Regions from separate parts of the Serratia sp. KH_031 genome, predicted to be linked through region 3. Evidence: riboswitches for the same ligand, from Rfam matches in the RefSeq annotation. Region 3 holds a riboswitch; each other region holds the start of a gene.

Region 1 (4,295 bases), 1.0 Mb from region 3:
GCCATCAGTGCATTGGTGAGGATCACCAACGCATAAGGGGACTGCGGCAGGCCGAGGGTGTCGTTCAATAACAAGAAGAAACCGGTCGCCAGTACGATGCCTGGCATGGCCAAAATCAGCATCCCACTCAGTTCCAGCGCCTGTCCCCAACGATGTCGTTGCTGTAATTTCAACTCGCGGCTGCTCCATAGCAACATCATGGTCAGCACGATGCACAATAGGCCAGCGCCCAGAGCGATCCGCAGCGAGGTGAATAGCGCCTGCCATAGTACCTGCTGCTGCAACACGCTGATTAACGCCTGATTAGCACCGTCGACGATCACCGCCAGCAATGGCGGTAGCAATAACAACAGGGCGGCGGTGATCAGGGTGAAATCACAGAGACGGCGGCGTAAATTATCTTCTGGGTTGCGCCAGATTTGTGCATGGGTATGTCCCACCGGTAGCGCTTGGCTGAGGCGTTGGCTGACAATCACCAATCCCAGACAACATGCCAGTTGGATGAGTGCCAACAGCGCGGCGCGATTGAGATCGTAGTCGTAACTGAGCGCCTGATAGATAGCCAGTTCGATGGTGGTGGCCTGTGGCCCGCCGCCGAGTGAGAGCACAGTGGCAAAACTGGCGAAGCACAGCATAAAAATCAGGGCGGCGCTGGGTAGGATTTGGCGACGTAACGCGGGCCATTCGACAAAACGGAACTGTTGCCAGCCGTTCATGCCCAACTGTGCCGCAAGCTGGCGCTGTTCTGTCGGAATATTTTCTAATGACTGCAATAACAAACGTGTCGCTAGCGGCATGTTGAAAAACATATGCGCCAGCAGGATGCCTTGCAGGCCGTAAGGTGAAAAACTGTAATTGATGCCCAGCCAACCACATAGCGCGGCTAACCAACCTTGGCGGCCATATACACTAAGCAAACCGAATACCGCGACCAGTACCGGAAGCACCAACGTCATGGCACATAGGCGTAATAACAGTGTGCGACCGGGGAAGTGGCGACGGTATAACGCTCGCGCCAGCAGAATGGCTGGCAGCACGGAAACCAACGCCGATAACAGCGCTTGCCAGAACGTGAAACGCACCACGTGCCACAGATAACTGTCTTGCCAGATAACCACCTGCCAATCGCTTTGCGGTGCGTGTCGCCATAGCGATCCAAACGCCAGTAAAGCGATCAGCAGGATCAGGCCGCAGGCGATCAGCCCCGGCCAGAGCCAACGGGCGATTAGCGGCTGACGGCGGTTTGCCATGTCCGAATCCAATTACCTCGTTGTTTCGCCACTTCTGTCGAACTGTATTGCAATGCAGTTTGCGGAACGGTCATTTGATCAAACCCGGCTGGCAACGTGGTTTTGATCACCGGATACATCCAGTTGCCGGTTGGGATACTGTCTTGGAATGCTGGCGTTAGCATAAATTGCATAAAGCGTTCTGCCAGCTCCGGCTGCTTGCTGGCTTTCAACTTGCCAGCGACTTCCACTTGCAGGTAGTGGCCTTCGCTGAAGTTGGCGGCGGCGTAGTTATCTTTCTTCTCGGCAATTAAATGGTAAGCCGGGGAAGTGGTGTAACTGAGCACCAAATCACCTTCACCTTTCAGGAACAAACCGTAAGCCTCACTCCAACCTTTAGTGACGGTAACGGTTTTCTTGGCCAATTGTTGCCACGCTTGTGGAGCTTGATCGCCATACACTTTTTGCATCCATAACAGCAGACCTAACCCCGGTGTACTGGTGCGTGGATCTTCGTAAATCACTTTCCACGGCTGATCGCTTTCCACCAATTCTTTCAGGCTTTTCGGCGGGTTTTTCAGTTTCTGTTTGTTGTAAACAAAGGCGAAATAGCCGTAATCATAAGGCACGAAGGTTGTGTCCTGCCAGCCGCCCGGAACGGTCAATTTACTGGTGTCGACATCGCTAGGTGCGAACAAGCCGGTTTGTTGTGCGGCTTGTAACAGGTTGTTATCTAACCCAAGTACGACGTCAGCACTGCTGTTTTTGCCTTCCATACGTAGACGGTTGAGCAACGAGACTCCATCTTCCAGCGCGACAAATTTCAGTTCGCAATTGCAGTCAGCTTCAAAGGCTTTTTTGACCGCTGGGCCGGGTCCCCAATCGGCAGCAAAGGAATCGTAGGTGTAAACCGTTAACGTCGGCTTGGCGAACACTGGCGCAGCGGCCAGTAATAATAGGCAGGGCAGTAATTTTTTGAACACTTTGCACTCCTGAAAAATAGGGGGCAAGGCATCTGAGTGGTGGCAGTGAAGCTCGCTCAAATCCCTCCGCCGGCATGACTCCGGATCAGGTTCGACGGGTTTACTCTCAGCCCAAAACCGTATTGTGTTTTGGACACCCCGTTGAGACGGCGCAATTGTAAAGGTAAAGTTGCGTAGGTGAAAGTCACTTTATTTCCACCATACTTTCAAGCTATCTCTTTGTTAGCTGCATTACTTGGCTTATGTATGAGTCTTGCCTCGGTAAGCTCATTTTCCATCAACGCAGTCATAACATGGCCATGTGTATTGGTGAACAGTGCTCTTACTCATGAGCTATGGGGACAGGATGTAGGCGATGGGGTTGCCGATATGATGGTTTGGATTTGCAGTTATTGGGAGTTCTGCGTAACGGAATGCGACTCACTACAGATAGTTAGTCATCACGATGTCCATTAGATCAGGGTTTGGAACCGACTCAACTCCTTCACTGTTTGTGGTAAGCCTTGCCGGATAAGCGCATTAAGATACTCATCAACTGTTTTTTGGTGGTTTTCTCAAGCTGCGACGTTGTTTGTTTACTGCAGAAAGTACAAGTGCCTGATTCAAATCGAACAGATCAGTAATAAAATCATCTGGATGTAGTGCTTCAATACCAAAAATATCAAGCGATTGTAGGGGGAAATCCTTCAGATTGAACGTGACTATAATCTCTGCATTGCTACGGATCGCTGCAGCAACAACATGCCGATCATCTGCATCGGGGATATCGATACTGGCAACCAGTGGTTCAAATCCCGAAACCATCGCATCAGGAATCGCTTGATTCATGAGTACGCCCGTTCTTTTGATTTGGGTGGCGTCAAGATCTGGCCTATCGGCAATCAAGTTACGTTGCCATTCATGTTCAATAACGACCGTCCACTTAGGTTGATACAGCCCAGTTAATCCTAGGTGCATCAATAAATCCCGTAGTAACGATGGGTAAAGCACACAAGCATCTAAAACTACGGGATAAGGTGAGTGAGTCATTAGTAAAATCCAAGCTCCTGACTGTGGTCTGCCAATTCCTGCATGGCCTCATTGCTTTTATTATCCCGCTGTTCTTTGTACCCCATCAGGTCAGCAAAAAGCACGCGGCGGTGACGACCAGTTTTATGGAAGGGTAGCTTACCTTCCTCCAACAATTTCACCATGTGTGGACGTGAAACATTCAGAATATTGGCGGCTTCCTGCGTAGTTAATTCCGCATGCACAGGAACAACCTGAACCGCGTTACCCACGGCCAACTCACCTAAAATTGACATAAGCAGTGTCAGTGAAGACGTCGGTAATTCGATTTGATGAGTGTTGTTATCTGCGTCCTGAATCGAAATCTTTTGTGTTTCCACCTTCGTGGAGAGATAGGTAGCAAGTTCCCTTTGTCCACGTACTGCGGCCTCAATCTCCCTTGGAGCTGGAAGGCTCAAGTTATCAAGAATTGAGTTTGTCATTTCAGTATTCCAATTTAAGTTTACGATGAAGTTTTCAGTTTCAGATTAGGGGGTTAATGTTAATTGTGATTCGCTATAAATTATTTTATTCGAAATAAACGAAAATCGCAATAAACGAAACGAACTCCCCCGAGAGTGACTTGGAAGAAACTCATTGGATTTACTTGATGTACTCGAATTATTTAGGGTCTACCTCCGGCGGTGCAAACCAAGCTGATTTGAAGTCAAACCAACCTAGGGTATTCATGCGCACACCGCGCATGGTGCGTTGACCATGCAGTTGCAGCCAGTGGTGGAATAAAGGATGTAACTGATGCTGGCTAACCAATCGTTGGCAAAATTCAGCCAGCGGTAGGGCGTTAGCTCGCCATAAATCGGCATCCTGACGAAGATCTTCGTTCATACAATGCTGGATTAACGGTGTTTCATAGAGCGTAGCGAACAGCGAAAATTCTAACGGTAAGGTGAAGTTGGCGCTGCCGAGCCATAAGTCGCTGTTGGCTTCACCTTTGTGCCAGATGTCATAGTCGACAATTTGAATCTTCAACTGGATGTCGTGCTGCGCCAGCAAGGGCTCGATCGCTTGCTGGATG
Region 2 (4,295 bases), 1.2 Mb from region 3:
GGCTCAAGGCAAGCGATGATCTGCTCGCTCATTTCCGTCGGTGCGACACTGCGAGTCGTCCGCGTCAGAAGGCGGATATTTAAACGTTCTTCTAAGGCTTTGATCGCATGACTTAATGCTGACTGCGAGACGCCAAGTTTGCCTGCGGCTTTGGTAAAACTCCTTTCCCGTGCGACGACGAGAAAGATCTGGAGCTCATTGAAGTTTTCTTTAAGCATTGAGTGTGTCCTAAACGAGAGACAGAATTAATGGTATGTGTTGAAACCTGTGGGGTTCTTGTTTGCTGAATGCATCAAATAATAATCTTCACTGCCATCGTTACCGGTTTCGACAATCTGCCAGCCATGTTTACGATAAAAATTCAGCGCTTTTTCATTCTTAACCAAGCACTTTAGCGAACCCGTTGAGGTAAATGTCGCCTCCGCTGCACGCAACAGGGCGCTGCCAATCCCTTGTGGTGGTAAATGCGGATCGATATACAGGTGATGGATGAAGTTCTCCGCTTGGTAAATCGCCACAAATCCTAACAGTTCACCGTTTTGTTCAGCCACCCAGATCTCTTCACCCAATACCGAGCGATCAAAATCCATCAATTGGTGATCGCTAGCGTCGTGCCAAGGAAAGGCGGCGTTGCGAGCCGCGAGGTATAGCGCGCGTAAGCTTGGACGATCGTGTTCTTCGAATTTTCTTATTTGCATGAAAGAACCTGCGATAGTGTGATTATCTGTCATTCAGGGAGGCCAACTGCTTGATATTTCGTATTCAACCCTCCATGATTTGCCCAATACGGTAGGTTTGTGAGTAATAGATGATAAGGGGAGCAAGATGGCCGATTACCAGCCACCTTATACCATAACGCCAACCATACTGAATCAAGTGGTTGAGGTGGGTGAATTATTGGGACGTTGGGCAGCGCAAGCTGAACAATCCTCCCCTTTATTACGCAAAGAGAATCGCATCCGTACAATACAGGCGTCACTCGCTATTGAGCATAATAGTCTGTCGACTGAACAAGTTACTGCAATTATGGACGGCAAACGAGTCCTAGCTCCGGCAAAAGATATTCAAGAAGTACGTAATGCTATTTTGGCTTATGAAAGCCTACCGGACTGGCGGAGTCATCAATTAGATGATTTGTTGAATGCACACCGCTTACTCATGATGGGATTAGTCGATACTCCAGGGCAACTGCGCCAGGGTAATGTGGGCGTCTATCGTGAAAGACAACTGATCCATATGGCTCCACCTGCCAATCAGTTACAACGTTTGGTTGGCGATCTACTCACATGGTTGCAGCACACTGACATCCACCCGCTAATTGCCAGTTCTATCTTCCATTATGAATTTGAATTTATTCATCCATTTGCTGATGGTAATGGGCGTATGGGGCGTTTATGGCAAACACTGATTCTCAGTGAGTGGCGCTCAGAGCTGGCTTGGCTACCGGTAGAAACGTTGATTCATAATCAACAACAGGAATATTACCGAGTATTAGGGGAGTGCGATAGAGTCAGTGATTGCACGCTTTTCATCCAATTTATGTTGGGTAAGTTGGTTGCGGCATTAACTGAAGGGATCAGCTCACAGAGTGCTGAGATGTCGGTAGAAATGTCGGTAGAAATGTCGGTAGAAAATAAGCCACCTTTAAGCTCGACGGCAGAGCGTATTCTCGCGGTAATTACTGGCAACCCCACTATCACCATCGTTCAACTGGCTGGTGAGTTGGGCGTCAGCAATCGTACTATTGAACGCAATATCAATACATTACAGGAAAGAAGACGCTTAGTGAGGGTAGGGGCAACGAAAAACGGTTATTGGCGAGTTGTTTGATGAAGGCGTATGTTTGCCAAGAGGCCGACTTCCGCAGGTGATTTACAAGTTTCTTTACTGACAGTACTCTATCAACGCTTTATTAAAATTTGATTTAAATGACTCGGGGTGCCTATCTAGGCTGAGAAATACCCGTATTACCTGAACTGGATAATGCCAGCGGAGGGAAGTCTCGGTGCCCCAACCGGCCCCGCCTTCTTGAACGCCGGTTGGGAGTAGCATGAACACTCGACCTACCTTAGTGGCTCAACCACGCATTAATGCGCTAACCATTGCAGGCACCGATCCTAGCGGTGGAGCCGGCATTCAAGCCGATCTGAAAGCCTTCTCTGCGCTTGGTGCTTATGGCACCAGTGTGATTACCGCATTGGTTGCGCAGAATACTCGTGGTGTGCAATCGGTCTATCAAATCGAACCCACTTTTGTTGCCGCTCAATTGGACTCGGTATTGAGCGATGTGCGTATCGACAGCGTCAAGATGGGTATGTTGGCGAATGCGCAGATTGTCCAAACGGTGGCGGAGCGTCTGCGTCATTATCAACCGCCGTTTGTGGTGTTAGATACTGTGATGCTAGCAAAAAGTGGCGATCCGCTATTAGCACCGGAAGCGGTGGAATCAGTCCGTCGTGAGCTATTGCCGCTGGTATCGATCATTACCCCTAACTTACCGGAAGCCGCCGCGTTGTTGCAGTGTGCCCCGGCACAAAATGAAATGCAGATGCGTGAACAAGGTCGGGCACTGCTCGCGATGGGATGTCAGGCGGTGCTGATGAAGGGCGGCCATCTTAGCGAGGGGGAAAGCCCAGACTGGTTGTTTAGCGCACAACAAGAACAACGTTTTACCGCACCACGCATTGCGACCCGTCATACCCACGGCACTGGCTGTACTTTATCTGCGGCATTGGCGGCACTGCGTCCACGTTATGATTGTTGGGCAGATACAGTCGCGGCAGCAAAGAATTATCTACAACAGGCGTTGCAGCAGGCGGACTCCTTGGAGGTTGGACAAGGGAGCGGACCGGTACATCATTTTCATGCATGGTGGTAACTCAACTTTTTCAATCAATAGTGGTCTGATTGATTTAGGTGTTATTTAACAGGATCGGGCCATGACAGGAAAAAGCGCAGCTTATCTTATATTATGTGGCGCATTACTCAGTTTTAGCCTGAGTAGCACCGCCGAAACGCTCGATACCACCGCAGATTTGATCCAACAGCCGGGCTATCAAACCAGTTGGCAGAGTATGGTGAAGGGGCAGGCCAAATTACCTGGTTGGGCGCGCAAAGGTGTGGGGACTTCAACACCGCCAACGACGGTTAATTGGCAAGGGCAAAACTATCTAGTGGGCAATATTTGTAAACCCCATGATTGCTCTAATAATTTTATGTTAATCGCGTTCAAAAGCGATAAATCCCAAGTATGGGGTGTGCGGGTAGAAGTGGCTGCTCAACCGGGCGCGATAGAGCACCCTAAAAAATACGCTAAGTATCAGTGGTTGGGGAAACCTAACGACAGCATTAAGGCATTGCTGAATCAGCAGTTAGCTGAAGATCCTAATTGGAAGTAAGTTACAAATGAAATCGTTCTGACCACGGGTGATGTTCCTCTTGGTTCCACAATGTCATGAGCAACTCGACAAAGCTGTTGGCGCAAGGGGATAACGATGCATCGCGGCGTTTGACCAATCCTAAGGTGCGCCGGATGACGGGATCAACCAGTGGTTTGCTGACTAAGGTCGGATGACCATGTTTGGGCATTGCCAAGCTAGGCAGTGCCGCAATGCCCAGCCCCGCCTCGACCAAACCCAGTGACGTCGACAAATGGCGAACTTCATAGAACCATTCCGGGCGTAAGCCAATCTTTTTTAATTCTTCTTCGATCAACAGCCGATTACCGCTGGAACGTCGTACACCAATCAGTTTGTGTTGCAGTAACTCCTGCCATGACACCAGTTTTTGCTGGCTTAAAGGATGATCGTGCCGGCAAGCGACGACAAAAGGTTCGCTGACTAGTGGGGTAAATTCGATATTGGCGTTTGTGACGTTGTTCATATTAATACCAAAATCGGCATCCCCACTGAGTACGGCTTCGAGACAGTCATACGCGCTATGCTCCAGTATACGGATACCAATATTGGGGTATTTATTGTTAAAGGTTTTGATCACATCAGGCAAAAAATAGAAGGTTGCGGTGGGGACGCAAGATAAGGTGATGTGACCCGTTTGGCTAGCAGCTAACTCATCGATACTGAGTAATGAGCTATCAAAAATAGTGATGAGATTCTGTGCATTGGGCAGTAGTTGCTGACCGATGCGTGTTAAGGTTACTTTTCTGGTGGTGCGCTCAAATAACGGTTTACCTAAATTCTCTTCGAGTTTTTTAATTCTGCGTGTTAAAGCAGATTGAGTGATATTTAACATGCTGGCAGCTTTAGTGAAGCAACCGGTCTGCGCTATCTTAACAA
Region 3 (4,295 bases):
CGCACTTCCTGTGAGATTTTCATCGAGCAGAACTTCGGCCCGCACATTGAACAGAAATGGGCGATTTTGCCGGATTCTTGCGGCAGAGTTTCATCGTGATAGGTGCGGGCAGTGGCAGGATCGAGTGCCAAATTGAATTGATCTTCCCAACGGAATTCGAAACGAGCTTTCGACATGGCGTTATCGCGGATTTGCGCACCCGGATGACCTTTTGCCAGATCGGCAGCGTGTGCGGCGATCTTGTAGGTGATCAGCCCTTGTTTGACGTCCTCTTTGTTCGGCAAGCCGAGATGCTCTTTCGGCGTCACGTAACACAACATCGCACAGCCGAACCAGCCAATCATTGCGGCACCGATGCCAGAAGTGAAATGGTCGTAGCCCGGGGCGATATCGGTGGTCAATGGTCCTAAAGTATAAAATGGTGCTTCGTGGCAGTGCTCCAACTCTTCAGTCATGTTGCGGCGGATCATCTGCATTGGCACGTGACCGGGGCCTTCGATCATCACCTGTACGTCATACTCCCAGGCGATCTTGGTCAGTTCACCCAGCGTGTGTAGTTCAGCGAATTGAGCTTCATCGTTGGCATCCTGAATTGAGCCGGGGCGCAGGCCATCACCCAACGACAGCGAGACATCATAGGCGGCGCAGATTTCACAAATTTCACGGAAATGCTGATAGAGGAAGTTTTCCTGATGATGCGACAGGCACCATTTCGCCATGATCGAACCGCCGCGCGATACAATACCGGTTAGGCGTTTGGCGGTCATCGGTACGTAACGCAACAACACACCCGCATGAATAGTGAAGTAGTCGACGCCTTGTTCGGCCTGTTCCAGCAAGGTATCGCGGAACATTTCCCAAGTTAGGTTTTCCGCCACGCCGTTGACTTTTTCCAACGCCTGATAGATAGGTACGGTGCCGATTGGTACTGGGCTATTACGTAGGATCCATTCGCGGGTTTCGTGAATATAGCGGCCAGTCGATAAATCCATCACGGTATCCGCGCCCCAACGCGTTGACCACACCAGTTTCTCGACTTCTTCTTCGATCGAAGAGGTCACCGCCGAGTTGCCAATATTGGCGTTAACCTTCACCAAGAAGTTACGGCCGATGATCATCGGTTCAGATTCGGGGTGATTAATATTCGCAGGAATAATGGCGCGCCCGGCGGCGACTTCGGCTCGGACAAATTCCGGCGTGATATTTTCCGGCAGATTAGCGCCCCAGGCTTGCCCTGGATGCTGCTGACGCAGTACTTCGCCACGAATGCGCTCACGCCCCATATTTTCACGGATGGCGATGAACTCCATTTCCGGTGTGACGATGCCTGCACGTGCGTAGTGCAATTGGGTGACGCACTTACCGGCCTGCGCTTTACGTGGCTGTGGCAAATGTTCAAACCGCAAATGATCTAAACCTTCATCCGCCAGACGTTGCTGGGTGAAGCCGGAACTGACGCTGTTTAAGGTTTCGGTATCGTTACGTTCGATAATCCAGTCAGCGCGTAGTTTGGCTAACCCGGCGTGAACGTCCAATTTGGCTTGCGGATCGCCATACGATCCCGCGGTGTCATAGATTGGAATGGCTTCGTTAGGTTCGTATTGCGGGTTGTCTTTGCTGCCGCCGATCAGCGTCGGGCTAAGTTGGATCTCACGCATTGGCACCTGTATGTCACTGCGTGAACCTTCAAGGTAGATACGACGGGAGTTAGGGAAAACAACACCTTGTAGAGTATTGATAAACTGCTGAGCGTCTTCACGTTGTTGCTTGCGGGGACGGACATTATTCATATTAGACATAGCAAATTCCTACCAGTGTGGTGAGTTGGGAAAATTGCTTGTCTGGAGCTTGGCGGGAGTAACGATGGTGACCAGCAAGACAAACTGCGGTGATGCACTTTGTCTGTGGTAATTGATTACTCTTGTTCCCTTCGCGGGTACTAACCCGATCAGGTTCCGCGGATCCCGAATTAACGGTCTCAGCCTGGCTAGCTTAAAAGTTAGCACTAGGCACTCCGACAAGAGCCTCCAGTATAGGAGGGGAAATAAAAAAAACTACAAAATTTTAACTTGCTTAACCGGTAGCGCTATTCGGTTGCCAAGTTTCCTCTGCCAACTGGATCAGCTTATCCTCTAAAGTGAAGCGAGCCGCCAGCGTTTCACCGATGTTTGACAGTGCCTGATTGAGTTCCAGACATAAATCATCGTCGATTTCGACATTGGTATAGTGGTCGTGGAAGGCCATAATCTTTTCGGTATTGGCCCACAATTTGGGATAAACATTGACCGCCAAACTCATTTTCTGACTGGAAGCGCTTTCTACCTGCTTGATAATCTTGTCATAACAGTGAAAATGTCCGGTAGACAGGTAATCCACCAGATTATGGCAAAAGTTCTCCAGCGCTTTTTCATTTAGCGGCGTATGCTTTTCTTTATTCGGTTTGATACCCACCAAGCTGCAATAGGCGACCAGTAACTGTTTTCGAGCTTGCAGCCATTGGTCAACTAAGTCATTACTACCACCAACGCGCTGAGTCAGGCCGTCCAATCGGTTGAGCATGATTGACTCCGTAAGTAAGAAAAAGTAACGATAAGTTGTGAAAATGTAACAAATACCATTCCTAGATTGCCAGTGAAGCTGAGGTTGTGCAACAACGATATGGAACTTGCATTAACAGGTAATGAATATGGCTGGTGGATCGTCAGCCATGAAAGCAAACTTTGGTTACCGAATGGTGAATTGCCATTGGGTAGCGCCGATCAATTCGCACTGACGGGAAAAGCGGCTCGACAGATTGGTGAATGGGAAGGTTCTGCGGTCTGGTTGGTACGCCAAGCTATGCCGAATGAAATGGGCTCGGTCAGACAAGTGCTAGATCTGGATCGCGGCTTATTCCAACTCGCAGGACGCGGTGTGCAACTGGCGGACTTCTATCGCTCCCATAAATTTTGTGGCTACTGTGGTCATGAAATGCACCTAAGCCGCACCGAAAACGCCTGCCTGTGCGGTAACTGTCGCGAACGTTATTATCCGCAAATCGCCCCTTGTGTCATCGTCGCTATTCGCCGCGATGACAAAATTCTGCTGGCGCAACATGTGCGGCATCGCGGTGGTATTCATACCGTGCTGGCTGGATTCGTCGAAGTCGGTGAAACGCTGGAACAGGCCGTCGCGCGTGAAGTGATGGAAGAAAGCAATATTGAAATCAAAAACCTGCGCTATGTCACCTCGCAGCCTTGGCCGTTCCCACACTCATTGATGATGGCCTTTATGGCCGACTATCATCGCGGTGAGATCTGCCACGATCCGAAAGAGCTACTGAACGCCGGTTGGTATCGTTACGATCAATTGCCGTTGCTGCCACCGCCGGGTACGGTCGCGCGGCGGTTGATCGAAGACACGGTGGCGCTGTGCCGGGCAGAATAATGTACAATGGCGCGAGTTGAATCATGGAGCCAAATCAATGAATGAGTTGAAGAACGATCGTTATCTGCGTGCGCTGTTGCGCCAGCCGGTAGATGTGACCCCAGTATGGATGATGCGTCAGGCCGGTCGTTATTTGCCTGAATATAAAGCCACTCGTGCCGAAGCTGGCGACTTTATGTCGTTGTGCAAGAATGCTGAATTGGCCTGCGAAGTCACATTGCAACCGCTGCGCCGCTATGCGCTGGACGCGGCGATTCTGTTCTCTGACATCCTCACCATCCCTGATGCAATGGGGTTGGGGCTCTATTTCGAAACCGGCGAAGGTCCACGTTTTTCTTCCCCTATTACTTGTCGTGCCGATGTAGAGAAGTTGCCAGCCTTCGATCCAGAAGATGAATTGGGCTATGTGATGAACGCGGTGCGTACCATCCGTCGAGAGCTGAAAGGCGCAGTGCCGCTGATTGGTTTCTCCGGCAGCCCGTGGACATTGGCGACCTATATGGTGGAAGGTGGTAGCAGCAAAGCCTTCACCAAGCTGAAAAAAATGATGTATGCCGAACCACAGACGCTGCATCTGTTGCTGGATAAACTGGCAGACAGCGTGATCTTGTATCTCAATGCACAAATCAAAGCCGGTGCTCAGTCGGTGATGGTATTCGATACTTGGGGCGGTGTATTGACTGGCCGTGATTACCGCGAGTTCTCGCTGCATTACATGCATAAAATCGTTGATGGCCTATTGCGTGAAAATGAGGGGCGCCGTGTACCGGTGACGCTATTTACCAAAGGTGGCGGTCAGTGGCTGGAGGCAATGGCCGCGACCGGTTGTGATGCGCTCGGCCTTGATTGGACAACCGATATTGCCGATG

The links. A riboswitch is a leader RNA that binds a small molecule or an ion and turns the genes downstream of it on or off. The one in region 3 is predicted to bind thiamine pyrophosphate.
Region 1: another riboswitch for thiamine pyrophosphate. It lies ahead of thiB (thiamine ABC transporter substrate binding subunit); the one in region 3 lies ahead of thiC (phosphomethylpyrimidine synthase ThiC).
Region 2: another riboswitch for thiamine pyrophosphate. It lies ahead of thiD (bifunctional hydroxymethylpyrimidine kinase/phosphomethylpyrimidine kinase); the one in region 3 lies ahead of thiC (phosphomethylpyrimidine synthase ThiC).

What each region holds. Positions count from the first base shown of each region.
Region 1 is NZ_CM174496.1:4,114,135-4,118,429, reverse strand. Features, by position in the region: gene thiP (thiamine/thiamine pyrophosphate ABC transporter permease ThiP) at 1-1,250, opposite strand, end outside; gene thiB (thiamine ABC transporter substrate binding subunit) at 1,226-2,212, opposite strand; TPP riboswitch at 2,256-2,363, opposite strand; partial or broken gene AC3ISQ_RS18505 (hypothetical protein) at 2,665-2,727, opposite strand; gene AC3ISQ_RS18500 (PIN domain-containing protein) at 2,744-3,241, opposite strand; gene AC3ISQ_RS18495 (helix-turn-helix domain-containing protein) at 3,241-3,702, opposite strand; gene sgrR (HTH-type transcriptional regulator SgrR) at 3,881-4,295, opposite strand, start outside.
Region 2 is NZ_CM174496.1:1,514,769-1,519,063, forward strand. Features, by position in the region: gene AC3ISQ_RS06660 (LysR family transcriptional regulator) at 1-218, opposite strand, end outside; gene AC3ISQ_RS06665 (GNAT family N-acetyltransferase) at 246-698, opposite strand; gene AC3ISQ_RS06670 (Fic family protein) at 826-1,830, shown strand; TPP riboswitch at 1,925-2,015, shown strand; gene thiD (bifunctional hydroxymethylpyrimidine kinase/phosphomethylpyrimidine kinase) at 2,051-2,878, shown strand; gene AC3ISQ_RS06680 (inhibitor of vertebrate lysozyme family protein) at 2,940-3,398, shown strand; gene AC3ISQ_RS06685 (LysR family transcriptional regulator) at 3,400-4,295, opposite strand, start outside.
Region 3 is NZ_CM174496.1:321,512-325,806, forward strand. Features, by position in the region: gene thiC (phosphomethylpyrimidine synthase ThiC) at 1-1,799, opposite strand, end outside; TPP riboswitch at 1,909-2,027, opposite strand; gene rsd (sigma D regulator) at 2,074-2,559, opposite strand; gene nudC (NAD(+) diphosphatase) at 2,659-3,426, shown strand; gene hemE (uroporphyrinogen decarboxylase) at 3,464-4,295, shown strand, end outside.